3 regions of the Variovorax sp. RTB1 genome follow, and region 2 is predicted to be linked to each of the others. Evidence: predicted binding sites of a transcription regulator. Region 2 holds the regulator's gene; each other region holds the start of a gene.

Region 1 (10,620 bases), on a different contig from region 2:
GCCTTGCACTGTGAGCAGCATCGACCCCCGCAACGCCGCCCGCTGTGCCTCGGCAACGCTGGGCCACACGATGATGTTCACCGTGCCGGTCTCGTCTTCCAGCGTCGCAAAGATCACGCCGCTGGCCGTGCCCGGCTGCTGCCGGTGCGTCACGATGCCGCTCGCTCGGACAGTGCTTTTGTCTTTGGCATTGCGTCGCAGATCCTCCGCGGTTCGGATGCCCCATTTCGCCAGCCGGGGCCGCAGCAGCGCCAGCGGATGCCGACGCAACGTCAGGCCCATCGAGGCGTAGTCGTCCGCGATGTCGGCGCCTTCGGTAGGTGCGGCAAACTCGATGGTCTCTTCGATCGTCGGCGCGTTGCGCAGCAGCTCGGTGGCCCGCGTCTCGACACCGATCGCTTCCCACACAGCGTTCGGCCGGTGGCCCGCCAGCGAGTGCAGGGCATCGGCGCCGGACAGGCAACGCAGGTCGTGCGCATCGAGCCCTGCGCGCCGCCCGAGATCTTCGACCGTGGCAAAAGGCTCAGTCGCGCGCTCGGCCACGATCCGCTGTGCCACGGCCTCCCGCATGCCCGAGATCTGCGACAGGCCCAGCCGCACTGCGCGCAAGGGGTCCACGAAAGCGGTGTCCCAGCGCGGACTGCACCCGCTGGCCTGCGTGGCTTCTTCGAGCGTGGTCTTCCACTCGCTGACTGTCACATCTACCGGCCTGACCACGACCCCATGCTCGCGCGCATCGCGCACCAATTGCGCCGGTGCGTAGAAGCCCATCGGCTGGCTGTTAAGCAGGCCGGCGAGGAGGGCGTCGGGATGGTGGCGCTTGAGCCAGCAGCTCACGTAGACCAAGAGGCCGAAGCTGGCCGCATGGCTCTCAGGAAACCCATAGCTGCCGAAGCCTTCGATCTGCTTGGCGATTCGATCGGCAAACTCGGGTGTGTAGCCCTTTGCCAGCATGCGATGGACGAGCTTGTCCTGGTGCGGCTCGAGCCCGCCCTTGCGACGCCAGGCGCCCATGGCCCGGCGTAACTGATCGGCTTCGCCAGCGGTGAAATCGGCTGCCAGCATGGCGATCTGCATCACCTGCTCCTGGAACAGCGGCACGCCCAGCGTGCGCTCGGTCGCCACCTTGATCTCGTCGCTTGGGTAGTCGATCGCTTCTTCGCCCGCTCGGCGGCGCAGGTACGGATGCACCATGCCACCCTGGATCGGTCCGGGCCGCACGATGGCCACCTGCACCACCAGGTCGTAGAAGCGCTCGGGCTTCAACCGCGGCAGCATGCTCATCTGTGCACGGCTCTCGATCTGGAATACGCCCACGGTGTCGGCCTTTTGGATCATGGCGTAGGTCACCACGCACTCGGCCGGCACGTCTTGCATGCCGAAGGGGGCGCCACGTTTGCCCGCAACGAAGTCGAAGGCGCGGTGGATGGCGGTGAGCATGCCGAGCGCCAGCACATCTATCTTCAAGAGGCCGAGTGCATCAAGATCGTCCTTGTCCCACTGCACCACGGTGCGATCGTCCATTGCGGCGTTCTCCACCGGCACCAGGCGGCTTAACTTGTCGCGCGCGATGACGAAGCCGCCGGTGTGCTGGCTCAAATGCCGCGGGAAGCCGCGCACCTCGTTGGCGAGATGCAGCCATTGCTGCACCTTGTGCGTCGACGGATCGAGTCCGCATTCGACCAGGCAGGCTTCTGCGATCCACACGCCCTCGGTGCCGTAGGCGGTCTTTGCCAGCTGCTCCACCGTCTCCAGCGGAAACCCCAACGCCTTGCCGACATCGCGCAGCGACGACTTGGTTCGGTACGAGGTGATGACCCCAGTGATGGCCGCACGATCCCGCCCGTACTTCTTGTAGATGTACTGCATGACTTCTTCGCGTCGCTGGTGCTCAAAGTCAATGTCGATGTCCGGCGGCTCCTTGCGCTCGACGCTGATGAAGCGCTCGAAGAGAACGTTCATGCGGGCCGGATCGACCTCGGTAACGCCCAGGCAGTAGCAGACCGCCGAGTTGGCCGCTGACCCGCGGCCCTGGCACAGGATGCCCTGCGCGCGCGCCCAGTGCACGATATCGGCCACTGTCAGGAAGTAGGGCTCGTAGGCCAGTTGCGCAATGATGGCCAGCTCGTGCTCGATCTGGCCGCGCACTTTGTCGGAGAGGCCCGCGGGGAAGCGCGTGAGGGTGCCGGCGTAGGTGAGCGCGCGCAGGTGCGAAGCGGGCGTTTCGCCGGGCGGCACGATCTCGTCGGGATACTCGTAGCGCAGCTCTTCCAGGCTGAAGGTACACAGGCCCGCGATCTTCACGCTCTCGTGCAGCCATTCAAGCGGAAACAATTCAGGTAACAGCACACGGCCGCGCAGGTACTGTTCTCCGTTGCTCAACAGCTCGAAGCCGCACTCCGCCACGGTCCTGCCCAGCCGCACCGCCGTCAGCACGTCCTGCACGGGCTTGCGACCGCGGCTGTGCATCAGCACGCCTCCGGTGGCCACGATCGGCACGCCGGCCTGTCCCGCGGCCTCCTCGAGGGTCCATAGGACCAGGTCGTCGTCCATCTGCATCGGCCGGCTGCCAGCGATCCAGCCACGGCCGTCGAACCAGGTGCGCAGCCACATGGCCTGGGCGAAGAGGCTTTCGACGGTGGCGCCTGCCTCCGGCAGGAGGAGAGCGATGCAACCGGCCATGCCGGCCAGATGAGGGGCCTTGGCGGTCTTGCCCTCGATGTCAGTGACCAGCGCCTTGTACAAGCCCTTGGGTGCGCGCCGGCGCGCCAGCGTGATGAGTTCGCACAGATTGCCGTAGCCGCGCCTGTCCTGCGCCAGCAGCACCAGTCGAGCGAAGGGGGTGTCGTTGGTGGTCATGAACTGGATCTCGCTGCCGACGATGAAGTGCAGGCCGCATTCGCGTGCTTCGAGGTGGGCCCGCACGACGCCGGAGACCGAACATTCGTCGGTCAGGGCGAGTGCGGTGTAGTGCTTCTCGGCGGCCCGGCGCACCAACTCCTCCGGCATGGAGGCACCCACGAGGAAGGTGAAATTAGAGCGGCAGTGCAGCTCGGCGTAGGCAGGCGGAGAGGACGGAACGGGCAGGATCACGAAGCACAGACGTCGGCATCAAGACTGATAACTGTACATTCATCCAGTAGTTTTGTACGATGCGCTCATGGACAAATTGCACGATTCAAACGGCCGCCAAGCCCTGTGGATTGGTGCGTGCGCGCACCAGCTGCAGCGCCGCTGGCGAACGATCGATCCAGTCGAACTGGAGGCGCAGGCGGCCGCGCTCTGGCAAGACGCGCGCTTGCGCAGCCTGACGCCCGTGGAGGCTGCGGCCGAGTGGCTCAGACCATTGACAACCAAGGAATCGCCAAGCGCGGGGCCTGGACAAATCCGATGAACTGGTCCGCCGTGCCAGGCAGTTGTTCGACCGCGCGACGCCGGCGCCGCGGCATTGCAGAATCTCCTTATGTGCACCCGCTACATCAGCCCGGAAGTCCGCGAGATCGAGGCCCTTTGGCACGTCGGCCCGCGCAATCAGAGCGGCTGGGTGCGTGAACTCCATCCGCTGCGCCCGGGCCCCTTCATTCGCCGGGCCAGTGATGGTTCGAACGATCTTGTCGTGGGGCAGTGGGGAATGATTCCGGCCGACTGCGAAACGCGCATCCCCATGAGCAAGCCGAGAGGTCTGGGCGACAAGCCGAAGCGTCTGAGCACCGTGAACGCCCGCAGCGAAACCGTGTCGAGCAGGCCGACGTATCGCGATGCGTGGAAGCGAGGCCAGCGTTGCATCATTCCGGCGTCGTCGTTCGACGAGCCCAACTGGGAGACGGGGAAAAACGTGTGGTGGCGCTTCGAGCGCTCAGACGGACAACCTTGGGGTGTCGCCGGAATCTGGAGCATGTGGACCGATCCAATCACCGGCGAGATCGTGCCCAACTACACCATGCTCACGATGAACGCCGATGTGCATCCGTTAATGAATCGCATGCACAAGCCGATGCTCGATCCCAAGACGAAGCTATCGTTGCCGCCGCAACAACAGGACAAGCGATCGCTCGTGCTGGTGGAACAGGTTGACTTCGACCAGTGGCTTGCCGGTACAGTGGAAGAAGCCAAAGCGCTCGTTCAGTTGACGCCGGTGGAACTGTTCAACGCGGGACCGGCAGACCAGCCTGCGGCTGCCTCAGGAGGCGAGACTTTTACTGTGAACTGCATGTCTTAGCACCCTTGACGTCTGGTCGTCAGATCTGACATCGGGTGGTCTGCGTTGACTGAAGGCGAGTAGGCATCGGCGCAGTTGGAAACCATCCGCCTTCCCAGTCTCAGATTTGGCGTTGGCATTAGGGCGTTAGTGGCTCATTTGCTGCTGCATCTGCTCCGGTAGCCAAAACCGGCTGGGGTAACGGTGACTTTCAGTGAGGCTGCCATCGCCTCCGACGACTCGCTTCCGAAGGGAATCCTGTTCGTCTCGTCCGGGATGGCAAAGCTTCCGAACATATAAACGACTTGCATGGTGATTTTTACGGTCGCTGGCATCGTTGTTGAACCACGGCGTGGTCACCACGATTGCCTGCACTGCCCGGTTGGCTTCGTCAGGACACCGACAGCCGGGACGTTCGTACAAAAGCTGGACTGTCACGATCCGGCGATGCATCGGCGGCGTATTGGATGGGACATAAAAACAAACGCGGCAGGCCCCAATTTCCGAGCCACTTGGTGGTGGCCTGCTCACCAATGGTGCGATACCCGCCGCGAGTTAGCGCCTGCGCGGGTCGCGTCATCCTCTGGCAACGGACAAACCTTCCCAGGCCTCTTTGCCATGAAGTTCGACGTTCTTTCAGGCCCAGCAAACGAACTGGTCGGGTCGAATGAGAATGAGGTTTGCCTAGCGCTCGACTGCGCCTTTGCAGTCGTCTTGCACGATCGTGAGCGGCATGCGCAACTCAGCTGCAACGTCGCGAAAATCCTTGAGGACTTTGGCCTTGGTGCCAAACGCCAGCAGTGTGTAGCCAGAGCCGAGCGTCTCGTAGACATTGCAGCCCGAAGGCGGCATAGCCGGCGCGAGATGATGGCCCGACCGCACACCAGCCTTTGAAAAAGTTTTTCTCCGGCAGTCGATGGCGGTTGTTTCCGCTGGACTGATCGCGAAAGACCGCCGACCCGTCGAGGGGGAGAAATCGATCACGTCGCTGCGGCGCAATCCCTTGATACTGATGCCTGGGCTGTCGGACTGTGCCGCTCAACTCGGGCAGCTGGCAGCGTTGCAGAAAAGCCGCAACGCAGTCGTTAGAACAGCGCGCAAACTGACTGGCCGCGGTACATCGAGTTAGGGCGGGCGTGACCGCTTTTTTTCGATGATGTGCCTTTGGGGTGGTCACCATGCGCGTGCGGCAAGCCGACCCGTTGCACGACTCGCCTGTCCAACCGGTCACAGTGGGGACCACGCCTGTTAAGAACGTAACGCATTGGCAAGCGGTGTCGCGGAGACGCCGCATTTGAGGATGTGTCTGAAGGTGCCTATCCGCCTGCCTCAGCGCTTCAACCTTTTTGCGTGTCACGCTTCTACGACGTCGAGTCCCTCCAGAAAATCCGGTGCGACCATGCTCCGGAGGGCATCGTCGTAAGCCGTCGAATCGAAATAAGATCGAAGGAAACGCAGATCCGGATCGGTTTGCAGCAGGGCTTCGAGCTGTTCGGTGTTGGCGACCTGCTTGCGTGCCAACCGTTCGCCCAGCCGCGCGCAGAGAAACCCAATGGCCCGAGTCTGGCTTTGCAGACTTGGCGCACCGTCGAGTGGCATTGCCACCCGGTCCATCATGGCCACCTTGTCGACCAGTGACGGTGGCAGGCTCCACGAACTGAGCAGCAGGCGTCCCACCTCCGGTGCAGCCAGTCCGATGGATGCCTGTTGCCGCTCAAAGCGTTGCAGCAGGCTTAACGTGTCCGCAGCAGGCGCTGTGCGTTGGTCCGCGGGCCGGACCAACGCACACGCAAGATGGCCCGTGAAGGACAGGACGACGTGCGTGGTCAACGAGGCGGGGTCGTCCAGGTCCATGCGTTTCGCGAAGCGATGGCACAGTTCGCTCGCGATAGCGCTGGACCTACCGATTTCATCGAGAGCCGCGCGCATGGCTGGGTTTGCTGTCTTGAAGGACTCGTCGAGCAGATAGCGCAGGCAGATGTTGCGCACGCTTTGCAGGCCAAGAAACGTGATGGCCTGGCCAATCTGCAGTATGGGCGCTCGGGCGCCGTACAGCACTGAATTAACCCTCGCCAGAATGCGGGCTGCCACGATCGGCTCCCCTGCTACCAAGTCGCCGACGTAGTTCGACGAAGCACGCGCGACGAAGTCGAACGACAGCAACTCGTGGAATGCCCGTGGTGGTCGTGGCAGGTCCTTGAATTGTTTTTCAAGTTGATCGCGCACGTGGGACTCGGCCTCGGCGCTTGGAATCAGGCGGAAGTTTTCAGACGCATGCCATTGCGCCGCGGCTGCTTGGGCGTGATCCGGCTCATCCGCTGCGACGTGGATCAGGTCTGTCACCGCGGGCAGCGATTGCAAAGGGGGTGTCGTGTCCTGCAGGTGTGCGCCGCGTCGACGGTCCGAACCGATCCGCGATATCCCTCGTGTCACGGAGCAGAAGTCGACGAAGGCACTCAGGATGCGGTGCATAGGATGGTTGAAGTCGAACAGGCGAAGAGTCGCAAGAAGGCGGGCGTTTCGGACTCTGGTGGTAACTCATGGATCGTAGTTTCAAAGGTGGTCGTCGCATGCGGCAGTTCGTCACAACAACGTTCGTTCTTTTGTTGGAGCTCGGCCAAGTACGCGTTCCACAGCATCTGAAGGTACGCTGTCGTTGTCAAAAGCGATCCAGTGCCCACACGCATTCAGGTGCGGGTTCTGCGGTTGGCTCGCCGGTTCAGAAGACGTTGCCCAAGCCACCCCCGCAAGCGCAATTCATTCACATTCCGGCCACAAAAATGAACGGCTTGGTTCAAATGTGATTTGGCTGCGACTTCGTTCCTGTCCGAATCACGACGGAGATCGAATGATGCGGAGAAATGCGCTGTGAGTTTCAGAGTTCGGCAATGCCAGTCGCTAAGTCATCGCGCGGATTCGGCAGAAACTCGGGACAAAGTGATCAATGCCAAAGAACAGCAACATCCTTCGGGAGTGGACATTCTGGATTCGCACCGAACTCCATGAAGAATGCCGCGCGCATCTGGAAGTCACCAAGCTGAAAGAGCTGCGTGCGCAAGCCGGCTGTCAGCGCGCTGTGGCGCTGTTTCGCGATCTCGGCGACGGCAGCACCGAGGTGGCCGTCGTTTCGACCTGGGATTTGATGGAAAGCATCTGTGCTTTCACAGGCGCGGAGACGCTCCGACCCACCATTGCGCCTGCAGACCGCGCCAAGCTCATTGACCGTGAACCGGTTGTGCGCCATTACCTTGCGACGGATCTGAGCGCGATCGGCATCATGCCGCCCGAGTAGAGTCCGTACTACTTGCTTGGTGCGGCTGCGCGCAAAGAGCGAAACGCATTGATGTTGGCTGCGAGCCCGCCAATTTTGGTTCCGCGATTTCCGTGCATATGAGGAGCTGCCTTTTGGTTTTGACGATTCATCGATGCACAAAACTCATACATCTCCAATGCGGCGCCACAGAGTGACAGACGGACCCCTTTGCAAACTGGCGGCATTGCGCTTGTACAAGACGCTGCTGCTCGTCTCGGGCGCGTGTCTCGTGTCGCTCGCAAACGCCCAAATGCCCGTGTACGTCACTGGTCCTGCCAGCGCCGACGGCATTGGCAAGCGCTATATGGGTCGAGAGATTGCGCAGGTCATGGGTTGGCAGGGCGCAGCCTGGCTGGACCGCGAAGAACGCGAGAGGGAGGAGCGCACGGATCTGTTGCTCAGAGCCCTGGACCTGAAGCCCGGCATGGTCCTGGCGGACATCGGGGCCGGCACCGGGTTTCTGTCGCGGCGCATGGCACGGGCGGTCGCGCCGTCGGGCACGGTGTTCGCCGTGGATGTACAACCTGAAATGCTCGTCCTGCTGCGCAAGGCGGCGCAGCAGGATGGCCTGTTCAACGTGACACCCTTACTCGGCAGCGAGACGGATGTGAAGCTGCGACCGTCCTCTGTGGATCTGGCCATCATGGTCGACGTCTACCACGAGTTGGCGTATCCGGATGCGGTGCTTGCAAGCCTCGTCAAGGCGCTCAAGCCCGGCGGCCAAGTGGTCTTTGTCGAGTACCGGGCGGAAGATGCCAGCGTGCCGATCAAACCGTTGCACAAGATGAGCGAAGCGCAGGTCCGGCGCGAAGCGCAGGCGCTGGGCCTGATCTGGGCCCGAACCGTCGAAACGCTGCCTTGGCAGCATGTCGTGGTTTTCAGAAAGGCCGAGTAGGAGATTTTGCGGGCCGCATGGCGAATGCTGTAAAGCGGCTCCGCGAGAAGCAACTTGACCGCTTCAGGAGTTGGGAAAAGGGGCGCGGCGCGCTGCTTGTCTAAAGTGCTCCGCACAGTGCGAAGGAATAGACGGTGTCTTGTGCGTCGACATAGCCGCGCTGTGCTGGCAAAGTCAGGGTCGCGATCGACTTGATCGGCCCGCCGGTGATGGCATTCGTGAAAAGACGCGAGACGCCAGTGCGGGCTGCCGGGACACCCGCCGACTTGCCGCACGGCTTCACGACGACGTTCCTGATGTATTTTTTGTCGTGGTGCACAAGCGCCTGCCGATCGCCGTCCACTACGCAAAGCGTGCCGTCCTCGGTTTCCAGCACGTCCCGAAATTGATCCCAGACCGCCGGTATGGAAGGCTTTATACCGCCCAGATCGCAACGTGAGGATTTGGCATGGGCCACCAACTCCGCGTGCAGTGCTTTGGAGATGCAAGAGACCAGCTGCTCGCTGTCGTCGGAGGGATGCGCGAAGCAGAAGGTCGAGAGCGAGGCATCGCACTCGAAGAGCTGTTCAAAATGGGCGCGTGCATAGGAATCGCGCAGCGTTCGGTCGAGCCATGCCGGTGCCCACCGCAGCATGAAATATTGCGCGTCGGTCGGCCCCACGATCCAGAAAACGGATCGCCGTGCCGCCGTCTTGCCAATCCAATCCGCCAGCGCCTGCATTGCCGCTGCACGCTCGCCGCTCTCGAACGCGAAGCTGGCCTTGCGCACGATGGTGCCAGGACCCCAGCCGCGCTTGATCTCGCACGCGATGAGTGCGCCTGCAGACAGGTGCACCCGGATCTCGGCGGCGGCCAGGAAGTTGGCGATTTTCATCTCTTCGATTCAATCGAAAGACGAAGCAGCCAGTAACTACCAGAAATGGTAGGTCGGCTGGGCGGTCCACGATCAGTTCAGGAGACCGGACATCAATGCCTGCACCACCGCCGCCGTCTTGTTGGCCGCCTTCATCTTGTGAATGACATTCTTGATATGAAAGTTCACCGTGGGCATCGAAATCGAAAGGATGTCGCCGATCTCGCCGGCCGTCTTGCCGTCGGCGCTCCACTTCAGCACTTCGATCTCGCGGGGCGTCAAAGGCGCCTCGGGTTGCAGCGTGAACTTCGGCTTCATGAGGCGAGAGAGCGACAGGTGCGCGGCCTGCACCAGCCAGCGCATCTCCATTTCCTTGTGATGCAGTTCCATTTCGCTCAGGATTTCGCCGGAGCGCGACAGGGTCAGCATGCCGCCAACACCGAAGCCATCCAGGCTGGACTGCGCCCATCCCACTCGAAGGCCCTGGTCCTTCGCTTCAGACCACAACTCTTGCGCAGCACCGAATACGTCGTCACCCCATACCAGTGGTTCCTGGCTTCGCTGGCCATGACGCACGCTCGGGTCGATCGCCAGATAACCCGCTTGCTGGTAACGCGTCTGCCATGGCTCCGGATAGTTGTTGAGCGTGATGACTTTCGGATTCGACACGGGCACTGCCAGGCGCAGGCCATAAGCGACATGCTCGAAGCCAAGCGTCCTGGCGGCCGATACGAGGGCCTGAAAAACCACAACTTCGTTCTCGGCACGATCGAGCGCGGTTAGGAGGCTCTCGGTGAACGATGGCATGAATCTGCAGGGCGGTTGATCGATTGAGACCAGGCTTTGGCAAGCTCGGTTAAACAATGGCTAGCGTCATGTCCAGTGCAGTGTGCGCCCGCAGCGGCCGCCGGACACGTCCAAGGGGTCAATCTACCTCATCGGCAATACGTGAGTCGAATGGCTATCGGCTCTGTTATCTGTCATCGTTGTCGATCCGTGTACAACTTCGCAGTTGCCCGCAGCCTATGAAAAGTGACGGGTTGATCTGGCGGCCCGACGCACGCAAGCTCACACCCCCGCGCGATCAATGCGAGCGCGCCATTCCCCATGGGTGCCGTGATGAACAACCATCCTGCCGACGGACTGCTGCGACTGCATCAACGACAACTTGGCGCCATCACGTTGGTGCACCTGATGTCGGGCATCGACGATGACGCCCTCGCAGACGGCACGCACCGCTGCGGCAGCAGCACGACGCTTTGCGGTTACACCGAGTGGGTCAGCGCCGAGGAGCCGGGCCTGACACTGGGCTGGGACTGGCAACTCGAGACGCATTCGCCAGCGCCGAGGGTGGTCCGCCT
Region 2 (10,620 bases):
TCTACAGCGAGCAAACGCGACCGCTGGTGGACTATTACGCGACTTGGGCCAAGTCTGATCCGACGGCAGCGCCAAAATACCGCGCCATCAGTGGAGTGGGCTCGGTTGACGAAATCACGCAACGCGCGCTGACGGCTTTGAGCAGCTGAGGTGGCCTTCGAGGCGAACGAAGAAGTCGCTACGGCGGCTTTTTTTGCGCCTTTGATGGGTTGAGCCCCAGGCCACCTCAAGCCGAAACAGGTGGCGAAGCCAACATCAACTCAAGCATCAACGCGATGCGTGCTTTGACCGGGGACAAGCCGCCGGCGTCGGGCCACGTGTCGTCACCGCGCGGCAGGATGCGGCCGTTGACGCAGCGTGTTGCACGTCGAATTTCGATGCCGGCCGCGTGCGCTCGAGCCGCGGCCGCTTCGATCGCGTGGTGCAGCGTGCCGTTGCCCGTCGCAGCGAGGATGAGGCCGCGGACCGGACCGGCCGCATCCTCCGCGCCATGCGCCATCAGCGCATCGATGACTGCACCGGTCGCACCCGCGTGGCTCATGATGATCTCCACACGCGGCCATTTGACGTCCGCACTGATCACTTTGAGTTTGAGTGCTGCGTCGAGGCCGGCAGTACCGACCTTGGCGTCAGGGGCGCCCGGCCAGTCACGGACGCGGCGCACCGCCCCTTCTTCCACATAGCCAAGAGGCCCGGCGTCCCCGGACGCGAAGGCATCGAGCCGGTAGGTGTGTACCTTCTGGACATCGATGGCGCTGTGAATGGTGCCTGCACACACCACGGTCACGCCTCGGGCGCCCGCGGTCGCTGCTACGGCAATCGCATCGCGCACATTTTGCGGACCATCGGGCGCGAGTGCGGAGGCCGGGCGCATGGCACAAGTCAGCGCCACGGGCTTCTCCGCAGGCAACACAGAGTGCAAAAAAAACGCTGTCTCTTCGAGCGTGTCGGTGCCGTGCGTGATGACGATGCCGATCACGTCGGGCACGTTCGACCAATGCATGCATCGTTGCGCCAGCTGGTGCCACACATCGAAGCTCATGTCCTTGCTGTCGAGCTGCGCGACCTGTTCGGCAACTAGCGTCACGCCAGATGGCGCTCCAATCCCAGCGAGCAGATCTGCGACGCCCACCTCGCCCGCGGTGTAGCCGAGGTTGTCCCCAGCGGATGCCGCACGGCCGGCGATCGTGCCCCCGGTGCCCAGCACCACAAGGCGACGCACTTCCGATTGCTCTGACTTCATCATTGCTTGCAAACTTTGAAAAACTGTTTAAAAATACAGCTACTGGACATTCAACCAGTGCCGCAAGGAGTTCCCATGCAATTCGCAGTGAAGCTTACCGCCCGCCAGCAACAAATTCTGGACCTTATCCAGAGCGCCATCGCGAGCACTGGTGCGCCGCCCACCCGTGCAGAAATCGCAACCGAACTCGGCTTCAAATCGGCCAATGCGGCAGAAGAGCACTTACAGGCCTTGGCACGCAAGGGCGTCATCGACCTCATCAGTGGCACGTCGCGCGGCATCCGGCTTCGGGGCGATGCGCTCCGTTCGCTCAACGAGTCGCGCAACAACCAGTTTTCGCTTTCACTGCCGGGCATGGCTCAACTGGCGCTGCCGCTGATTGGTCGCGTAGCCGCCGGTTCGCCCATCCTCGCGCAAGAGCATGTCGATCGAACCTACTACGTCGAGAACACGCTGTTCCAGCGGCAGCCCGACTATTTGCTCAAGGTCCGCGGCATGTCGATGCGCGACGCCGGGATCATGGATGGCGACCTGCTGGCTGTGCAGTCCACCAAGGAGGCGCGTAACGGGCAGATAGTGGTGGCGCGACTGGGCGATGAAGTGACCGTCAAACGTTTGCGCCGCAACAAGCAAGTCATCGAGCTACACGCCGAGAATCCAGATTATCCAACCATCATCGTGCAGCCTGGCGAACCTTTCGAGATCGAAGGTCTCGCCGTTGGCCTCATCCGCAACACGATGCTGATGTGAGGTAGCACCTTTCTTACGCGCATTCAGCGCGCAAAAACCGGCTGCGACAGGTGGCGGGCGTATGGCGAAGAGCCATCACCCTGGCACAGCCGTTCAAGCAATCCTGCCTGTGTTCAACCTCTGACCTATTTGGAGATCGCATGGGACTCGCTTCGCTTACTTTTTCAGACCTCTTCGCCGACCTATGGATGCCGATGCAGTTGCTGGCCGATCGCTGGTTGCCCAATAGAGGGCTCGCCGCATCGCCGCGCAGAAACGCGACCGGCTTGCGCTATGTCGCGGTCAGGCCGTCATGTGGTTCGCGGGCGGCGGAGCCGGGTTGCGCAAGCGCCGTTTCGCCGTCGCGTCCGCTGCGCGTGGTGCGTGTCGTTGACCCGCAGGAGCCCGGTCGTCGCACGGGCCGCGTGGTGATTTCGGGTCGCATAGCGGACGTGTGCGCCGAACTCGATCGACTGGCCGCACTCGAGGCTGCCGAGACAGTCGACGGTCGCCATCGACTTCACTGACGAACATTTCGTTGCCGCCTTCCGTGGCGACAACGACGTCGACTGCCTGTTAAGGCCGATGACGCGAGGCACAATGGCACGCCATGAACATTGTGATCCTCGACGACTACCAGGACGCGGTGCGCAAGCTGCGCTGCGCCGCCAAACTCGACGCCTACGCAGCCAAGGTTTATACGAACACCGTCAAAGGCATCGGACAGCTTTCGGTGCGCTTGAAAGACGCCGATGTGATCGTGCTCATTCGCGAGCGGACGCAGATATCGCGGCAGCTGGTCGAGAAGCTGCCCAAGCTCAAACTGATTTCGCAGACCGGCCGCGTCGGCAGTCACATCGACGTCACCGCGTGCAGCGAGCAAGGTATTGCGGTGGCAGAAGGTTCCGGCTCGCCACTGGCCCCGGCCGAGCTGACTTGGGCGCTCATCATGTCGGCGATGCGCCGTCTGCCGCAGTACATCAGCAACCTGAAGCACGGCGCGTGGCAGCAGTCAGGCCTTAAATCGGCATCGATGCCGGCCAATTTCGGCCTCGGCTCGGTGCTGAAGGGCAAGACGCTCGGCATCTGGGGCTACGGCCGTATCGGTCAACTGATCGCGCGCTACGGCCAGGCATTCGGTATGCAGGTGGTGATCTGGGGCCGTGAGGCCAGCTGCGCCAAGGCGCGCTCCGATGGCTTTCAGGTCGCGCCGAGCCGGGAGGCCTTCTTCATGGCCGCAGACGTGCTGTCGGTCCACCTACGGCTCAACGAAGAGACGCGCGGTGCCGTCAAGCTGGAGGACTTGTCTCGCATGAAGCCGACCGCCCTCTTCGTCAACACCTCGCGCGCTGAACTGGTCGAGCCCGACGCCTTGCTGGCTGCGCTCAATCGCGGCCGTCCCGGGCTTGCCGCTATCGACGTTTTCGAAAGCGAGCCACCGCTGCAAGGACATGCTCTGCTGCGACTCGAGAATTGCATCTGCACGCCGCACATCGGATATGTCGAGCAAGACAGCTACGAGCTCTATTTCGGTCAGGCTTTCGACAACGTTGTGAGCTTTATCAAGGGCAACCCGACCAACATCGTCAACCCGGGCGCGCTGCAGGTTCGACGTTGACATCGGCGGTGCGCCCGCCGCTCCCAGGCGCGCTATGGGCTCTGCTTGCCGGTAACTTCGTCATCGGCACCGGGGTCATGGTGGTGCCCGGCACGCTCAACGAGATCAGCGCGTCGCTGGCGGTTAGCGCAGCGACGGCCGGGCAGCTCATCACGGTGGCGGCCATCGTGATGTGCCTCGGCGCACCGCTGCTGGCAGCCGTGTTCGCCGGGTGGGACCGCCGCGTGCTCCTCGCCTGCACCATGCTCTGGTATGCGGCTGGCCATGCCGTCGGCGCGCTGACGAGCGACTTTGGTGGTTTGCTGCTGGTGCGCACACTGACGGTGATCGCGCCTGCGATTTTCACTGCGCAGTCGGCTGCCTGCGCTGGCCTGCTCGTACGGCCCGAGCAGCGCGGCAGGGCCGTCACCTTCGTTTTTCTCGGCTGGTCGATGGCGTCCGTGCTGGGCCTTCCCATCGGCGCGCTCATTGGAGGTCACTTCGGCTGGCGCAGCGCCTTCATGGTCATCTCGGCGCTCTCGGTTGCAAGCGCGATCGGCATCTGGTTCACTCTGCCGGCCCACATTCATCCGGCCGCCTTGTCACGCGCAGCCTGGGGGCGCGTCTTGAAGAGTCCGATCCTCATGGGCGTGGTGTCGGTCACCGCATTGCAGGGCGTCGGGCAATTCGTGTTGTCGAGCTACTTCGCCCCGATCTTGAAGCTGACACTGAACGCGGACGCGACATCGCTCAGCCTCATGTGGGCATGGTTTGGCGCATGCGGTCTCATCGGCAACGTACTGGTCAGCCGGAACATCGATCGGCTGGGCGCGGGGCGCATGGTCATGCTCACCACAGCGATGATCGCGGTGAGCCTGCTGCTCTGGCCGCTGGGGATGACCATGGCATCGATGGCCCTGGTTCTGGTGCCTTGGGGTCTGGGCTGCTTTGCTGCCAACTCAGCGCAGCAAGCGCGCTTGGTGGGCTTGGCACCGACACTTGCGCCCGGCTCTGTCGCGCTTAACAGCTCCGGCATCTACATCGGTCAGGCAGTGGGTGCTGGCGCTGGCGGCTGGATGCTTGCACATGACGCGATCGATTCCATGCACTGGGTCGGCCTCGCGACGGTGCTGGCCGCGATGCTACTGAGCTTTTTGGTCGAACGCGCTCAGAGGCCTGTCGTCACGGCGTAAAACGCCGAGGCCCCGAGCCTGACCTCAGCGTTTTGTGTCTGGCGACTTCTTCGGCGCGATTTCGGCCTCGGTTGCCGGATCAAAAAGATCAAAGTCGATGATGTGCGGATTTTTCTCACGCTCTGCCGTCGGAGCGGATACCTCGATGGGTGCCGGCATCGTTTCGTAGGCCGTCTTGTCGAACTCGGCCAGGTCCAGATCGACACCCGGACGATGCGGAGCGCGTGGGCGCGCCGCTGGCGGAACGGCAGCAGGGGGCAAAGTGGTGGGCGCCTGAACATACGCCGTGTTGTGCTGCAACCCGTCGTCGATGCCGCCATAGATCGAATCCGGCAACGTCGGCGCACCCTCGATAGCATCGGGTGGCGACCCCGCTTCGAGAGTGTCGAGTGGCATCTCGCGGGTTGGAATTTCGCGATCGATCGGTGCCGGCATCGTCGGCTCGAGCTCGTGGCCGAAGGTATCGACGAACGACAGCGGAGTGACGGGCGCTGGCGGCGCGCTGTCTGGGTCGATGACTTCCTTTGCCACCGAATACAGCAACAGAAGCTCTTGATATGCGGCCAGGTCGAACGCTTCGTCGCCATGCGTTCCGGGTTTGCGGAACACCAGCTCTTCGATCAATGCCAGCGTACCAGGTGCCGGCCACTGCGACTCGATGCGTGCCAGCGTGCTGCGATAGTGTTCGAGGCCGCGTCCGGCTTCCGAGAATTTGTCGAATTCCGGCACGTCGGCATTGAAGGCGCGCTCAAACTCATGGCGCAGGCGCGCGTAGTCATCGCGCCGTCCGAGCGAGTGGAAGATGCGCAGCAAATCGAGGTACGCCAATGCGCTGGTGCCCGGGTTGTCGGCGATGTGTTCGCTCAATACGGCGATGGCCTGGTCGTGCTGCCCTAATGACAAAAAGAAGTCCGACTGCTGCTGCACGTCGAACAACTCCTCGGTGTTAACTGGGCGCACTGGCGCACCATCAGGCGTGCGAACCACTGTGTTTTCCAGCGAGCCGTAGCCGCTGAGATAGGCGGGCTCGATGTCGTCGAGCGGCGCGGGGCGTGACGCCGCGGCAACCTGACGCGTCGGAAATGCGCGTGGCTCTGGCAACCGGCCAGCGCTGCGAGGCATGCCGCCTGCACCCGGTTCGTCGGGTGCCCGTCCGCCAGCGGCCGGCGCTTCGCCCCACCATGCAGGCGCTGCGGCTCGTTTGGCTAGGCGCCACAGCAACAGCATGCCGATCAGTGCCAGCAGCAACAAAGCGATCAACGCGTAGACAAGCGGGTTGCGGTAGCGGCTGTCGCGGGCAGCCGCAAGCTCCTGCCGCATTTCGAGCAGCGTGCGCTGGTTTTGAGCGGTCTGCTCGCGCAAGGCAGTCAACGTCGCTTCGAGCGTTTGCATGCGCTGAGCATCGCGTTGGGCATCTTCGGAAGGCGTACCAACGGCCTTCCAAAGCGCGGCAGCTTCGGCACGCTTGGCAGGATCTTCAACGGGCGGTGCTATCAGTTCGGGAGAAGCTTTCAGGCCCGGGTCGCGTGCCGCTGTTGGCTCCATCGCGTCGAGTTGCAGGCGCGGGCCAACGCTCGCGGCAGGTTTTGCATCAGCAGCAGCAGCGGTTGCGGCTGCTGCAGGCGTGCGAGGCGCGACGGGTGATGCCGCGGGGGGTGCAACAGGTGCGGCAGCGACCACGACGCGACGTGAAGGCGCCGGCGGTTTGGCCGGTGCGGGCCGACGCGGTGCTGCAGCCACGGCGTCAGGATCGCGAGGACGGACGACGCGTGGCGCGGCACTGCGGCGCGCTGTTGCTGCACCGGATGTCGCACCGTTGAACGATCCATTCGAGTCGCCGCCGAATCTGCTGTCCGAGGAGGAGAACGCTGAACTTCCGGTCGAGCCATTGCTCGACGAGCGCCCGCCGGGCGAAGTCGTTACGCCAGGCACCGCGATATCCGCAGGCACATCGGCAAGCAGTACGTAGCGGTGCGTGGAGCGGGTGGCGCACCCTGCGCTCACTGCAACCGTCACGACCGGCTCGTCGACGATCACCGTCGATCTGACATGCATACGAGGCGTAGCGGCGCTGCTGCCCGGTTCGAGGGATACAGTTACGCGTTTGTCGTCTATCCGCGTGTCGCCTTGCAGAACCTCTGCTCCCAGGCATAGCGAATCCCCGCCATCGCCCTCTTCGAGGGTGAGCGGAATGACGAGATCTACAGGCTTGCCGATCCACGTCGACCCTTGAGGACGACCGATCGTCAAAGCGAATGATGGGAGCGCAACCCCGATAGAAATCAGAGCGGCTGCGATGCGTCGGAGTTGCAAAATGAGCCCAAAAGCAATCGAAAGTAGACACATTCTGACACGTGCGTCAGAGTCGAAAATTCCCTATGGAGACAATTATCAAATGAGTGTGAATTTTTCCAAGATCGGCGTGGTCGGCGCCGGCGCCATGGGCCGGGGCATTGCACAAATCGCGGCACAAGCCGGAAGCCAAGTGCTCGTGCTGGACAGTTTCGATGGCGCAGCGGAGCGCGCGAAGGAGGCGCTTGTCGCCCAATGGCAAAAATTGCACGAAAAAGGGAAACTAGACGAAGCCACACGCGATGCCCTCATCGCAAGGGTTCATCCTGTGTCGTCGATGCAACAACTTGCCGATTGCGACCTGGTGATCGAAGCCATCGTCGAAGACCTGGGCGTCAAGCGAGCGCTCTTCAAGGATCTCGAAGCGGTGGTGGCACCTGGCGCAACGCTGGCGACCAACACCTCGTCGTTGTCGGTGACGGCTATCGCTGCGGTGATGGCACACCCGCAGCGCATGGCGGGCTTCCACTTTTTCAATCCGGTGCCACTGATGAAGGTGGTCGAAGTCATTGCAGGCTTCAAGACCGACCCCGCAATTTGCGACCGCCTGGCCGGTTATGCCGTGCAAATGGGCCACAGCGCGGTGCGGGCGAACGACACGCCAGGCTTTATCGTCAACCATGCCGGCCGCGGTTTCGGTACTGAGGCCCTGCGCATCGTGGGTGAAGGCGTCACCGATTTCGCGACGATCGACCGCATCCTGAAAGACCAGGCTGGCTTTCGCCTCGGGCCGTTCGAACTGATGGATTTGACCGCGCTCGACGTCTCGCATCCGGTCATGGAATCGATCTACCGCCAGTACTACGAGGAGCCGCGCTTTCGCCCGAGCGTGATCACTGCGCAGCGTCTTGCTGCCGGCGCGCTCGGCCGCAAGACCGGCGAGGGTTTCTATCGCTATGTCGATGGCGTCATGCAGCAAGCAGCGGAACCGCCCGTACCGGTGATCGATGCGACGCCGGCCGTCTGGGTGTCGCCCCGCGCCGCACGCCGCGCCGACCTGCTCAAGCTCATTCATGCGCTCGGCGCCCAACTCGAAAGCGGTGCGACGCCTTCCTCAGCGGCGCTCATCGTGGTCGCGCCGCTGGGCTTCGACGTGACCACCGTCGCAGCGGTGGAACGCCTCGACGCCACGCGCACCATCGGCATCGACCTGATGATCGAAGACGCTGCCACCAAGCGCCGCGTGATTGCGACCAACCCCGCCACGCGGCGCGACATGCGCGACACGGCGCATGCGCTCTTCTCACGCGATAGCAAGCCGGTGAGCGTGATCCGCGACAGTGGCGGCTTCGTCACCCAGCGCGTGATCGGCACCATCGTCAACATCGCTGCCGACATGTGCCAGCAGCGCGTCTGCTCGCCACCCGATCTCGAGACAGCGGTGAAGCTCGGCCTGGGCTATCCGCAAGGTCCCCTGGCCATGGGCAATCTGTACGGCCCGACGAACATGCTCGAAGTGCTGTTCAACCTGCAGACGGTCTACGGCGATCCGCGTTATCGACCGAGCCCGTGGCTGCGTCGCCGCGGCGCACTCGGCCTGAGCCTGCTCCATGAAGAAGAGTGAGAACTGACCCGATGACCGCTGAACTCAAGAGTACGAGCGAAGGCCGCACCATGGTGCTGACGCTCTCGAATCCGTCGCAACGCAATGCGCTCGGTCCGGAGATCTATGCCGCAGGCATCGAAGCACTCAACGGCGCCGAAAGCAGCGATGAAATCCGCAGCGTCGTGATCGTCGGCGAGGGCGCATGGTTCTGCGCCGGCGGCTCGCTGCAGCGCCTGTCTGCCAACCGCGATCGAGAACCATCCGTGCAGGCGGAAAGCATAGAAGGCTTGCACAACTGGATCGACTCGATCCGCACGTTTCCCAAGCCGGTGATCGCCGCGGTGGAAGGCGCGGCCGCGGGAGCCGGGTTCTCGCTGGCGCTGGCATGCGACTTCGTCGTCGCTGCACGCGACGCGGTGTTCGCAGCGTCGTACAGCAACATCGGCTTGTCTCCCGACGGCGGCTTGAGCTGGCATCTTGCCCAACTGTTGCCTCGGCAATTGGCGAGCGAATGGTTGATGGGTGGCCAACGCATAGCAGCCGAACGCCTCCATGCGCTCGGCCTGGTGAACGAACTCGCTGGAAGCGGCCAGGCGTTGGCTGCAGCCCTGGCGCTCGCAGAACGTTTGAACTCGCGGGCGCCGAATGCGTTGGCCAGCATCAAGGAGCTGCTCAGCGATGGACGCGGAGCGACTTTGTCGTCACAGCTTTCTGCCGAGCGCGATCAGTTCGTGCGCAACCTGCATCATCCGAACGCCGGCATCGGCATCGCCGCCTTCCTTGCCAAAGAGACGCCGCAGTACCCTTGATCGGGTCCGGTCACTCCCGTGACAACCCTCAGCCTTTCAGTCGCCGACAGGACAGACCAATGGACGACCCCATTCTTACCATCGAAGAACGTGAAGCGATCAACAACGGTCGCTGGTTCTCCTCCCTTTCCCCCTCTTTACGCCACGACATCCTCCGATGCGCTTTCGTCAAACGCTACAAAGACGGCGAACTACTTGCTGCACGCGGGGATCCGCCAGAGCAGTGGATCGCCTGCGCCAAGGGCGCTGTGCGCGTCAGCTCGACAGCGGTGTCTGGCAAGCAAGTCACGCTGACTTACGTCGAGCCGGGCATCTGGTTCGGCGACGTGGCGATGTTCGACGGGGACCGGCGCACGCACGATGCGTACGCGCATGGCGACACCACGACGCTCAATGTTGCGCGCGCCGACTTCCAGAAGATCCTCGCGGCGCACGTCGAGTTGTACGAAGCCTTAATGCGGCTGCAGGCGCGGCGCATCCGCCAGTTGTTCGGCCTGGTGGAAGACCTCAACACCCTGCCCTTGCGTGCGCGGCTGGCCAAGCAGCTCATTCACCTCGTGCGCAGCTATGGGGTCGCAAGCTTGTCGGACGGCAACCAGATGCGCATCGGTCTTCACCTCGCACAGGAAGAGCTCGCGCAATTGCTCGGTGCATCGCGTCAGCGCGTCAACCAGGAGTTGAAGGCGATGGAGCGCGAGGACGTCATCCGGATCGAGCCAGGTGGCCTCGTGGTGCTCGACCGTCCCGCGCTGATGCGCATTTCCGAAGCCGACGTTTGAGCGCGCCATGACCCAGGACTTCAGTAACTTCATCGGCACCCGCGCGGTGTCCCCACAGCATGCCCCCGACATCGACGCACTTTCCGCGTGGCTCGAGAAGAACCTCGACGGCTTCAAAGGCCCACTGACCATCGAGATGTTCAAGGGCGGGCAGTCCAACCCGACGTACAAACTACTGACGCCATCCCAGAGCTACGTGATGCGCGCCAAGCCGGGCCCGGTCGCCAAGTTGCTGCCTTCGGCGCACGCGGTCGAACGCGAATACAAAGTCATGAGCGGTTTGCAAGGCACAGATGTGCCGGTGCCACGCATGTACTGCCTGTGCGAAGACGAAGGCGTGATCGGTCGCGCTTTCTATGTCATGGAGTTCAT
Region 3 (10,620 bases), on a different contig from region 2:
CAAGTGGATCAACCACTCGTGTGCGCCGAACTGCGAGGCCGATGAAACCGATGGCCGAGTTTTCATCAAGGCGTTGCAAAACATCGCGGCGGGCGAAGAGCTCAACTACGACTACGGGCTGATGATCGACGAGCCGTACACGGCCGAGTTGCTGGCGGAATTTCCGTGCTGGTGTGGTGCCGAGGCGTGCCGTGGCACCTTGCTCGCGCCAAAGGAAGACGAGAAAAAGAAGAAGAAAAAGAAGGCGAAGAAGAAGGCTAAAGCTGACAAGGTCAAGGCAGAAAAAAAGGTCAGGAAGGCGAAGGGCTCCGGCAAAAAGGACAAGTCCACCAAGGACTGATGACATGGCGCTGAGCCACGCGTGGAATCCGGATCAGCTGGCGGCCGCCACGGCGCCGTGGCGGCCCGACATGGCCATCGAGGTGGTCGAACAGATCGATTCGAGCAACACCGAGTTGATGCGCCGTGGCCGCGCCGGACAACTGGCGCCCGTGTTGCTCGTCGCCGAACGCCAGACCGCCGGCCGCGGCCGCCTCGGACGCCCTTGGCAAAGCGCGCAGGTGGCTGAAGAACCCGCGTCGCTGACCTTCTCGATCGGCTTGCCGCTGGCACCGCGCGACTGGTCGGGCCTGTCGTTGGCGGTCGGGGTCAGCGTGGCGGAAAGCCTCGATCCGCGGCGCGCTGCGCGGCTCGCCCTCAAGTGGCCCAACGACCTATGGATCGATGACCGCAAGCTCGGTGGCATCCTGATCGAGACCGCGTTGCCGCAGGCCACGATCGGTGATGCGGCCTCGCGCTGGCTGGTGATCGGCATCGGCCTGAACGTCGGCCCCAGAGACGCGACCGGCCTCAGTACGGCGCCGGCCTGGGTGCAGCAATGGCTGCCCGACGCCACATCACCGACCGTGTTGCAAATGCTGGTCGCGCCGTTGTTGCGCGACGTGCTGGCTTTCGAGGCGCAGGGCTTTGCGCTCTTCGCCGAACGCTTCGCGGCGCGCGATGCGTTGCAGGGGCGCGAAGTGCAACTCAGCGATGGCACCGTCGGCCGCTGCGAAGGCGTCGGCTGGGGTGGCGAACTGCGCGTGCATACTGAGAACGGCATGCAATCCATCTCCAGTTCCGAAGTCAGCGTGCGCCCGCGTGGGCCGGCGGTCTGAAGTCCATGTTGCGCTGGGTCTTCTTCGCGTTGGTCGCCATCAACCTCGGCTATTTCATATGGTCTGGCGACGGTGGGCCGTCTGCCGGAACCGAACGCGAACCGCAACGGCTCAGCCAGCAAGTGCGGCCCGAAATGCTGCAGATTCGCAAGGGTGATACGGCGGCGCCATCGACCCCTGCGTCGACGACTGACAGCAGCGTCGCGCGCTGAGCCCGTCAGGGCTTGGCGGTGTCGAAGCGAACGCTGAAGAGCGCACCCGGCGACTGCACGCCCGGATGCGCGTCCTCCAGCGTGACAGTGGCCAGATGCTGCCGCGCGATTTCCCGCACGATCGGCAAGCCCAGCCCCGAGCCGTCGGCCTCGTTGCCCAGCACGCGATAAAAGGGCTCGAACACCAGCTCGCGCGCCGACTCGGCAATACCCGGTCCCGAGTCCTCCACCTGCAGCAGCACGATGTGCCCGAACGGATCGGCCAGCACCCGCGCGGTGATCACGCCGGGCCTGTCGGGCGACGACGGCGTGTACGCGATCGCGTTGTCGACCAGGTTGCGCACCAGCTCTTTCAACAGCGTCGCATTGCCTTCGAGCATGACACCTGGCGCACCCGGCTCGACGCCGTCGTAGCCGAGGTCGATGCGCTTTTCGATCGCGCGCGGGACTGCCTCGCGCACGACCTCGACGGTGAGTCGCGCCAGGTCGCACGGTTGCCACGCCAGCGCACCGGCGCCGCCTTCGGCGCGGGCCAACGCGAGCAGCTGGTTCACCGTGTGCGTCGCGCGAATGCTCGAGCGGCCGATCTGCTTGAGCGACTGTTTCAGTTCGTCGGCATTGGCGCCTTCGCGCTGCGCCAGATCGGCCTGCATGCGCAGTCCTGCGAGCGGCGTCTTGAGCTGGTGCGCGGCGTCGGCCAGAAAGCGCTTTTGCGTGGCGATCGATTCCTTGAGCTTTGTCAGCAATCCGTTCACCGAAGCGACCAAAGGCGCGACTTCGTACGGCACCAGCCGATCGTCGAGCGGGCTCAGGTCATCGGGCTTGCGCTCGCGGATTCGCTCTTCCAGTTCCGACAGCGGCTTGATGGCGCGCACGAGTGCGAGCCAGATCAAGAGGATGGCGAGCGGCAGGATGGCGAACTGCGGCAGCAGCACGCCCTTGATGATTTCAGTCGCCAGCACCTGCTGCTTTTCGCGGGTCTCTGCCACCTGCACGAGCACCAGCGGTGCCGTTTCGAGCGGCGGCTGGACCCAGGTGTAGGCCACGCGCACCGTCGCGCCCCGCATCTCGGCATCTCGCATGTGCACCGAGCCGATGGTGGCGGACTCGTCTTCGGGTGGGGGTGGTATGTCGTGGTCGCCACCGAGCGATTCGCCGCTCGACGTCAGCACCTGGTAGTAGACGTGGTCGGTGTCGTCGGCTCGCAGGATCTCGCGTGCCGGCTGCGGCAGGTTAAACAGCACTTGGTCGCCCTGCACCGTGACCAGCTTGGCCAGCGTCTGCACGTTGTACTCCAGCGCGCGATCGAAGGGCGCGTTGGCGATGCCTTGTGCCACCAGCCATGTGAGGCCGATGCTGACCGGCACCAGCAGCAGCAGCGGGGTCAGCATCCAGTCGAGGATTTCCCCGAACAGGGAGCGCTGGCCGCGCTGGAAGAGCTTCACGCCGGAATCTTCTCCAGGCAATAACCGAGGCCGCGAACGGTCGCGATGCGCACCGGACCTTTCTCGATCTTCTTGCGCAGGCGATGGATGTAAACCTCGATGGCGTTGAGGCTCACTTCTTCGCCCCATTCGCACAGCCGTTCGACCAGTTGGTCTTTGCTCACCAGCCGCCCCGCCCGCTGCAGCAGCACTTCGAGCAGGCCAAGCTCGCGCGCCGAGAGTTCGACCATCTTGCCGTCGATGGTCGCCACGCGACCTGCCTGGTCGTACACCAGCGGGCCGTGCTTGATGGCGTTGCTGGTGGCGCCCATTCCGCGCCGCGTGAGGGCGCGCACGCGGGCTTCGAGCTCCTGCAACGAGAACGGCTTGGCCATGTAATCGTCGGCCCCGTAGTCGAGGCCCTTGACGCGCTCTTCGACGCTGTCGGCCGCGGTGAGCACCAGCACCGGGAGCTGTGAGCCACGGGCGCGCAGGCGCTTGAGGATTTCAAGGCCGTGCATGTTGGGCAGACCTAGGTCGAGGATCAACAGGTCGAATTCGCTGTTGGTCATCAACGCCGCATCGGCTTGCGAGCCGGTGGCAACGTGGTCGACTGCCGCACCCGAGGTGCGCAGGCTGCGCAGCAGGGCATCGGCCAGCACCTGGTCATCTTCTGCAATCAGAATCCGCATCGCCACCTCCGGCTTGTTGCGCAAATTCTAGGCTGCGGCGTAGGCTTCGAGGCCGATGGTTACCACGGTGGCGATGTCGTTTCCGACGCTGGCACGAAACTCGTCCTCCGCTTGCGCGACGGCTTTGCGAAAAGCTTCGAGCCAGGCTAGCCCGTCGGCGGTGAACTGCACGCGGCGTGCACGCGCGTCGAGCGGATCGGGGCCGCGGGTGACCAGGCCCCAGGCTTCGCATTGATCGACCAGCGTGCCCATGGCCTGCTTCGTCATGCCGGCGCTCGCGGCCAGCGCCGTGAGCCGCGCGCCATCGCGTGCCAAGTGACGCGTGATGTGGATGTGCGCCGCGCTGATCTGCGAGCGCGCAGCCAGATTCGAGAGCGCCAGCGGCACGTCGACATCGTGTGCCATGAGTGCGAGCACGCGTTCGTCGAAGCGGCGCATCGCATGGCCGAGCAGTCGGCCCAAATGGGTTTGGCGCCATGCGTTTTCGGGGTCCGGAGTCATGGCTTTAATGGTAAATCAAACTGACTAAAAAACGAGTTTACTTAAATCAATGAGCCTCTACACTACTGTTCAAGCATCCAGCCTGTAGTTAAAAGCAGATGGATCGAAGTCATTCCAACCCGTTGATATTCAAGGAGATTCTCAAATGGACGCACTCGTCAAAGGCACCAGCATTTCGGTCGCAGGCAGCGAAAAGGCCAAGGCACTGCAGGCTGCTCTCGCTCAAATCGAGAAGCAGTTCGGCAAGGGAACGATCATGCGGCTCGGTGAAGGCGAGGCGCTGGAAGACGTCCAGGTTGTGTCGACCGGCTCGCTCGGCCTTGACATCGCGTTGGGCGTCGGCGGCCTGCCACGCGGCCGGGTCATCGAAATTTACGGACCGGAATCCTCGGGCAAGACCACGCTCACGCTGCAGGTCATCGCTGAAATGCAAAAGCAGTCAGGCACCTGCGCCTTCGTCGACGCCGAACACGCGCTCGACGTGCAGTACGCGCAAAAGCTGGGCGTGAACCTGTCCGACCTGCTGATCAGCCAGCCGGACACCGGCGAGCAAGCACTCGAAATCGTCGATTCGCTGGTGCGTTCAGGTGCCGTCGATTTGATCGTGATCGACTCGGTCGCCGCGCTCACCCCGCGTGCCGAAATCGAAGGCGACATGGGCGACTCGTTGCCCGGTCTCCAGGCCCGCCTGATGAGCCAGGCGCTGCGCAAGCTGACCGCCAGCATCAAGAAGACCAACTGCATGGTCATCTTCATCAACCAGATCCGCATGAAGATCGGCGTGATGTTCGGCTCGCCCGAAACCACCACCGGCGGCAACGCGCTCAAGTTCTACGCGTCGGTCCGGCTCGACATTCGTCGCATCGGCACCATCAAGAAGGGCGAAGAAGCGATCGGCAACGAGACCAAGGTCAAGGTCGTCAAGAACAAGGTCAGCCCGCCTTTCAAGACGGCGGAGTTCGACATCCTGTTCGGCGAGGGCATCAGCCGCGAAGGCGAAATCATCGACATGGGCGTGACCGCCAAGATCGTCGACAAGTCGGGCGCCTGGTACGCCTACAACGGCGAAAAAATCGGTCAGGGTCGAGACAACGCACGCGAGTTCCTGCGCGAGAACCCCACGCTGTCGCGCGAGATCGAGAACAAGGTGCGCGAATCGCTGGGCATCCCTGTCCTGGCCGAGCTGGTAGAGGCCAAGCCGGTGAAGGCGCCCAAGGCTGAAAAGGCCGAAAAAGCCGAGCAAGCCGACAAGTAAGAAGCAGAGCGGCGCGACGCAGGTTCCGCATGGCCTTTGCTGCCCCGTCTCTCAAGGGTCGCGCCCTGCGTTTGCTGAGTCAGCGCGAACACTCGCGGCCGGAACTCGAACGCAAGCTGAAGAAGTACGAAGAAGAGCCCGGCATGCTGGCGACGGCGCTCGACGAGCTTCAGGCCAAAGACTTCATCAGCGAGCCGCGCGTGGTTCAGTCGGTCTTGAACCAGCGAGCGCCGCGCATGGGCGCGATGCGCTTGCGCCAGGAGCTGCAGAAAAAGGGCATCGGTTCAGAAGCAATCACGCAGGCCGTCGCTGGGCTGCAAGACACCGAGCTGGCCCGCGCCCGCGACGTTTGGGGGCGCCGCTTCTATGCCATACCGCTCGACGCCAAAGAGCGCGGCAAGCAGATGCGCTTTTTGATGGCGCGGGGCTTTGCCGGCGGCGTCGTGGCCAAGGTCCTGAAAGGGACCGTCGATGAGTGAGTTCCTCCGGGCATGATCCGCGTCGTCACACATCGGAATGCAGCTCATGTCGAAAACAAAAACACCCTTCTCCCAGTCCATCGCCCGAACGGGCTTTAAAGCAGGTGCGGCATTTGCGGGGTCCGTTGCCATCGGCGTGGCGCTGGCATCGCTGCTGGGCGGCGGTTTGTTCTTTGTGTATGTCGGCCGGCTCAACGGGCCCGGCATGGCGGGGGCTCGGGCTGGCGGCGCCGGTGCCCTGCTCGCGCTGCTCACCTCTCCGGCCTTGCTGGTGGCGGTGCTGCTCGTCGCTTTTGTGCCGCTGTACGTGATGCTCGGCGTGGCGCAGGGGCGCCGCAGGGCGCTCAGGCATGTCGTCGCGGCGCATGGCGACAGCTTGAGCGAGCGGCTGTCGGCAGCCATCGCTGGCCGCATCGAGGCCATGCCTCGCGCCCATGGTGCGCTTGAGCGCGCGGGCGAGGCGCTGTCAGCCAACGCGTTGGCTGACCAGCTCGCACCGGCGCTCGGCACCAGTCGCGCGGTGCGCCGCATCATCGCCTTCGTGGTCAAGCGTCTACCGCTGTCTGACTTGCTGCGGCAGTGGCGAGCGCAGCGGGAAACGAGCGCACCCGCAGAAGCCGGCAAAGAAGATCCGGCTTTGCGCGCGATGCTGCATCAGCGTGTCGGCGATGCGTTGCACAACATGGCCATGCCTTCGCACACACTGCTGTGGATCGCGCTCGGCGCGCACGCGATGCTGTTCGGCGTCGGGCTCTGGCTCACCCGCTAGTTGCTCGGCAGAGCCGAGCGCCCGGCTCAAAGCCCCAGCATCAACTTCAGGTTTTGCACCGCCGCACCGCTGGCACCCTTGCCAAGGTTGTCGAGCCGCGCAATGACCACCGCATGCCGATGGTCCTCGTTCGGAAACACCCGAATCTCGAGGTCGTTGGTGTCGTTGAGCGCGGTCGGCTCCAGCTTGCCGTCGGCGGTCGGCGGCAACACCTTCACGAACTTCTCGGGCGTGTTGCTCGCCGCGTAGTGCGTGGCGAGCGCGTCGTGTAGATCACCCGCTTTCGGTTTGCCCGGCAGGTCGTCCAGATGCAACGGCAACTGCACCAGCATGCCCTGCTTGAAGTTGCCTACCGACGGAATGAACACCGGCCGACGCGTGAGTCCCGTGTACTTCATGATTTCCGGGATGTGCTTGTGCTTCAGGCCCAGCGCGTAGATCTCGTAGGGCGGCGCGTCGCCTGTTTCATACGCTTCGATCATGGTCCGGCCACCACCCGAGTAGCCGCTCACCGATGGCAGCGCGATCGCGAAGTCAGCCGGCAAGATCCCTGCATCGACCAGCGGACGCACGATGGCGATCGACCCGGTCGCATAGCAGCCCGGGTTGGCCACGCGGTCTGCCTTGGCCACGACCTGCCAATGCCCCGCCACCAATTCCGGAAAGCCGAATGCCCACGCCGGATTCGTCCGGTGCGCGGTCGAGGCATCGATGATCTTCGGCTTCTTGCCCGGCAACTGGTCGATCAGCGCGACCGATTCGATGGCCGCGTCGTCGTGCAGGCATAGCACCACCAGATCGACGCCGCCCATCAGGTCACGCTTGGCGTTCACGTCTTTTCGGAGCTCCGGCGCGATGCTCACGACCTCGATTTGCGGCATCTTCTGGAGCCGCTCGCGAATCTGCAAACCGGTGGTACCGGCTTCACCGTCGATAAAGACTTTGGCCATAGCTTTTGTCAGGAGAAAGTACGTATTGACCGCAGCGCAAAGTGCGCGTTAATGCGGCGCACCATGATACAGTCCGCGGTTGTTCGCCGCCCCCAGCCGTCAGGTTGCCGTCGCCTGCGGACAACAGCCGATTCAGTCTCCAGATCTCCCCGTTCGCAACCTCCTTCCGAGAAACACCCTCATGAAGATTCACGAGTACCAGGGCAAGGAAATTCTTGCCAAGTTCGGCGTGCCGGTCCCCCGCGGCATTCCGGCCTACACGGTCCAGGAAGCGGTGGAAGCCGCTCAAAAATTGGGCGGCCCGGTTTGGGTCGTCAAGGCACAGATTCACGCCGGCGGCCGCGGCAAGGGTGGCGGCGTCAAGCTGGCCCGCTCGATCGATGAAGTGAAAAAGCTCGCCGGCGAAATCCTCGGTATGCAGCTCATCACGCATCAGACCGGCCCTGAAGGCCAGAAGGTCCGCCGCCTGCTCATCGAAGACGGCGCCGACATCAAGAAAGAGTATTACGTCTCGGCCGTGACCGACCGCTCCACGCAGCGGGTCGCTTTCATCGTGTCGAGCGAAGGCGGCATGGACATCGAAGGCGTCGCACACGACACGCCTGAAAAAATCCACACCGACTTCGTCGATCCGGCCCTCGGCCTGACCGTCGAGCAAGGCACCAAGCTGGCCGCCAGCATCGGCGTGCCGGAAGCATCGCAAGCCCAAGCGGTCGACGTGATGCAGAAGCTCTACAAGATCTACATGGAGACCGACGCATCGCTCGTCGAGATCAACCCGTTGATCCTCGAAGGCAACGGCAACATCAAGGCGCTCGACGCCAAGTTCAACTTCGACCCGAACGCGCTGTTCCGTCACCCTGAACTGGTCGCCCTGCGCGACCTCGACGAAGAAGACCCGGCCGAAGTCGAAGCCAGCAAGTTCGACCTGGCCTACATCAGCCTCGACGGCAACATCGGCTGCTTGGTCAATGGTGCCGGTCTGGCGATGGCCACCATGGACACCATCAAGCTGTTCGGCGGCGAGCCGGCCAACTTCCTGGACGTGGGCGGCGGTGCCACCCCCGAGAAGGTGACCGAAGCCTTCAAGATCATGTTGAAGAACAAGAACGTCAAGGGCATCTTGGTCAACATCTTCGGCGGCATCATGAAGTGCGACACCATCGCTACCGGCGTGATCGCAGCCTGCAAGGCAGTGAACTTGAGCGTTCCGCTCGTCGTGCGCATGAAGGGCACCAACGAAGTCGAAGGCAAGAAACTGCTGGCCGACTCGGGCCTGCCCATCATCAGCGCCGACACCATGGCGGACGCGGCCCAAAAGGTCGTGGCAGCAGTCAAGAAAGTCTAAGGAAACGTCATGTCGATCTACATCAACAAAGACACCAAAGTCATCACCCAAGGCATTACCGGCAAGACCGGTCAGTTCCACACTGAAAAGTGCCAGGAATATGCCAACGGCAAGAACTGCTTCGTCGCCGGCGTGAACCCGAAGAAGGCCGGCGAGTCGATCTTCGGCATCCCGATTTTCGGCTCGGTGAAGGAAGCCGCATCGCAGACCGGCGCGACCGTGTCTGTGATCTACGTGCCGCCACCGGGCGCCGCCGCCGCGATCTGGGAAGCTGTCGAAGCCGACCTCGACATGGCGATCTGCATCACCGAAGGCATTCCTGTCCGCGACATGCTCGAAGTGCGCAACAAGATGCGCGCCAAGGAAGCCGCCGGCGGCAAGAAGACGCTGCTGCTCGGCCCCAACTGCCCCGGCCTCATCACGCCGGACGAAATCAAGATCGGCATCATGCCGGGTCACATCCACCGCAAGGGACGCATCGGCGTGGTGTCCCGTTCGGGCACGTTGACCTATGAAGCCGTGGCGCAACTGACCGAAATCGGCTTGGGCCAATCGTCGGCAGTCGGCATCGGCGGCGACCCGATCAACGGCCTGAAGCACATCGATGTGATGAAGGCCTTCAACGACGATCCCGACACCGACGCGGTCATCATGATCGGCGAAATCGGCGGTCCGGACGAGGCCGACGCGGCCCGCTGGTGCAAGGACAACATGAAGAAGCCGATCGTCGGTTTCATCGCCGGTGTCACTGCGCCCCCCGGCAAGCGCATGGGCCACGCCGGCGCGCTGATCTCCGGCGGTGCCGACACGGCAGACGCCAAGCTCGCCATCATGGAAGAGTGCGGTTTTACCGTGACGCGCAATTTCTCCGAACTGGCCAAGCTGCTGAAGGCTCGCCTGTAAAAAGCCTCTGCTTTTTGCAGCGACCCGACGAACTAAGCGCTCGCAATTCAGGTTGCGAGCGCTTTTTTCGATTTACAAAAGACGAGACAACACATGGAATTGCTTCAAAGCGCTGATTTCTGGATCGGCTTGCTCAAGATTGTGTGGATCAACATCATCTTGTCGGGCGACAACGCCGTGGTCATCGCCATGGCTGCCCGATCGCTGCCGCTGGCGCAGCAAAAGAAGGCCGTGTTGTTCGGCTCGGGCGCCGCAGTCGTGTTGCGCATCGCACTCACCGTGGTCGCTGCAAAGCTGCTCGCATTGCCGTATCTGCAGATCGTCGGCGGGCTGCTGCTGCTCTACATTGGCGTCCAATTGTTAAGCGAAGGTGACGAAGAAGAGGGAGAAGGTAAGGAATATGGCACGATGATGACTGCCGTTCGCACCATCCTCATCGCCGATCTGGTCATGAGCTTGGACAATGTGATCGCGGTGGCCGCTGCTGCACAGGGCGACACCACGCTGCTGATCTTGGGCCTGGCCATCAGCATTCCACTCGTCATATTCGGCAGTACGCTCATGATCAAACTGATGGAACGCTTCCCGATCATCGTCATGCTCGGCGCCGCCCTCATCGGCTGGGTCGGCGGCGAAACCATCGTCAGTGACGTCACGTTGCGCGACACGCTGGCCGGGATGCCCTGGTTGCACTACGTCGGCGCCGCTTTGGGAGCGGCTTTCGTGGTCCTTGCCGGACGATTTTTGCAAAAGCGGACGCACGTCGCCGCCCACTGATTTCGGAGCCTGAATCCTGTTTATGGTGACCATTGCTGCCACTTCTTCCGCCGCCGCCAGCACGCTGACCTGGGACTACGCTTCGCTGACCGATTCCGGCCGTGTGCGCGCCAACAACGAAGACGCGATCGCATTCGACGCGGCCCTGGGCCT

The links. Region 2 encodes LexA, which represses DNA repair genes until DNA is damaged. Its sites were predicted from a motif close to ACTGTATNNNNATACAGT; they were not measured.
Region 1: a site for LexA is predicted at 3,124-3,141, ahead of QN397_RS21820 (error-prone DNA polymerase). Genes of this name have one in related genera too.
Region 3: a site for LexA is predicted at 4,068-4,085, ahead of recA (recombinase RecA). Genes of this name have one in related genera too.

What each region holds. Positions count from the first base shown of each region.
Region 1 is NZ_JASJXG010000047.1:8,150-18,769, reverse strand. Features, by position in the region: gene QN397_RS21820 (error-prone DNA polymerase) at 1-3,090, opposite strand, end outside; gene QN397_RS21815 (SOS response-associated peptidase) at 3,464-4,219, shown strand; gene QN397_RS21810 (hypothetical protein) at 4,883-5,050, opposite strand; gene QN397_RS21805 (HDOD domain-containing protein) at 5,552-6,670, opposite strand; gene QN397_RS21800 (hypothetical protein) at 7,143-7,490, shown strand; gene QN397_RS21795 (class I SAM-dependent methyltransferase) at 7,702-8,406, shown strand; gene QN397_RS21790 (hypothetical protein) at 8,507-9,280, opposite strand; gene QN397_RS21785 (autoinducer binding domain-containing protein) at 9,353-10,066, opposite strand; gene QN397_RS21780 (DUF4902 domain-containing protein) at 10,367-10,620, shown strand, end outside.
Region 2 is NZ_JASJXG010000009.1:38,930-49,549, forward strand. Features, by position in the region: gene adk (adenylate kinase) at 1-149, shown strand, start outside; gene QN397_RS08510 (asparaginase) at 227-1,246, opposite strand; gene lexA (transcriptional repressor LexA) at 1,319-1,993, shown strand; gene QN397_RS08520 (hypothetical protein) at 2,134-2,499, shown strand; gene QN397_RS08525 (D-2-hydroxyacid dehydrogenase family protein) at 2,583-3,590, shown strand; gene QN397_RS08530 (MFS transporter) at 3,599-4,762, shown strand; gene QN397_RS08535 (hypothetical protein) at 4,787-6,154, opposite strand; gene QN397_RS08540 (hypothetical protein) at 6,274-6,591, opposite strand; gene QN397_RS08545 (3-hydroxyacyl-CoA dehydrogenase) at 7,158-8,678, shown strand; gene QN397_RS08550 (oxepin-CoA hydrolase, alternative type) at 8,690-9,469, shown strand; gene QN397_RS08555 (Crp/Fnr family transcriptional regulator) at 9,529-10,248, shown strand; gene QN397_RS08560 (phosphotransferase) at 10,256-10,620, shown strand, end outside.
Region 3 is NZ_JASJXG010000006.1:92,223-102,842, forward strand. Features, by position in the region: gene QN397_RS06535 (SET domain-containing protein) at 1-340, shown strand, start outside; gene QN397_RS06540 (biotin--[acetyl-CoA-carboxylase] ligase) at 345-1,157, shown strand; gene QN397_RS06545 (sporulation protein) at 1,163-1,369, shown strand; gene QN397_RS06550 (sensor histidine kinase) at 1,375-2,814, opposite strand; gene QN397_RS06555 (response regulator transcription factor) at 2,811-3,485, opposite strand; gene QN397_RS06560 (MarR family winged helix-turn-helix transcriptional regulator) at 3,513-3,986, opposite strand; gene recA (recombinase RecA) at 4,132-5,241, shown strand; gene recX (recombination regulator RecX) at 5,271-5,720, shown strand; gene QN397_RS06575 (hypothetical protein) at 5,767-6,489, shown strand; gene argC (N-acetyl-gamma-glutamyl-phosphate reductase) at 6,516-7,439, opposite strand; gene sucC (ADP-forming succinate--CoA ligase subunit beta) at 7,621-8,787, shown strand; gene sucD (succinate--CoA ligase subunit alpha) at 8,797-9,690, shown strand; gene QN397_RS06595 (TerC family protein) at 9,784-10,467, shown strand; gene QN397_RS06600 (Stp1/IreP family PP2C-type Ser/Thr phosphatase) at 10,490-10,620, shown strand, end outside.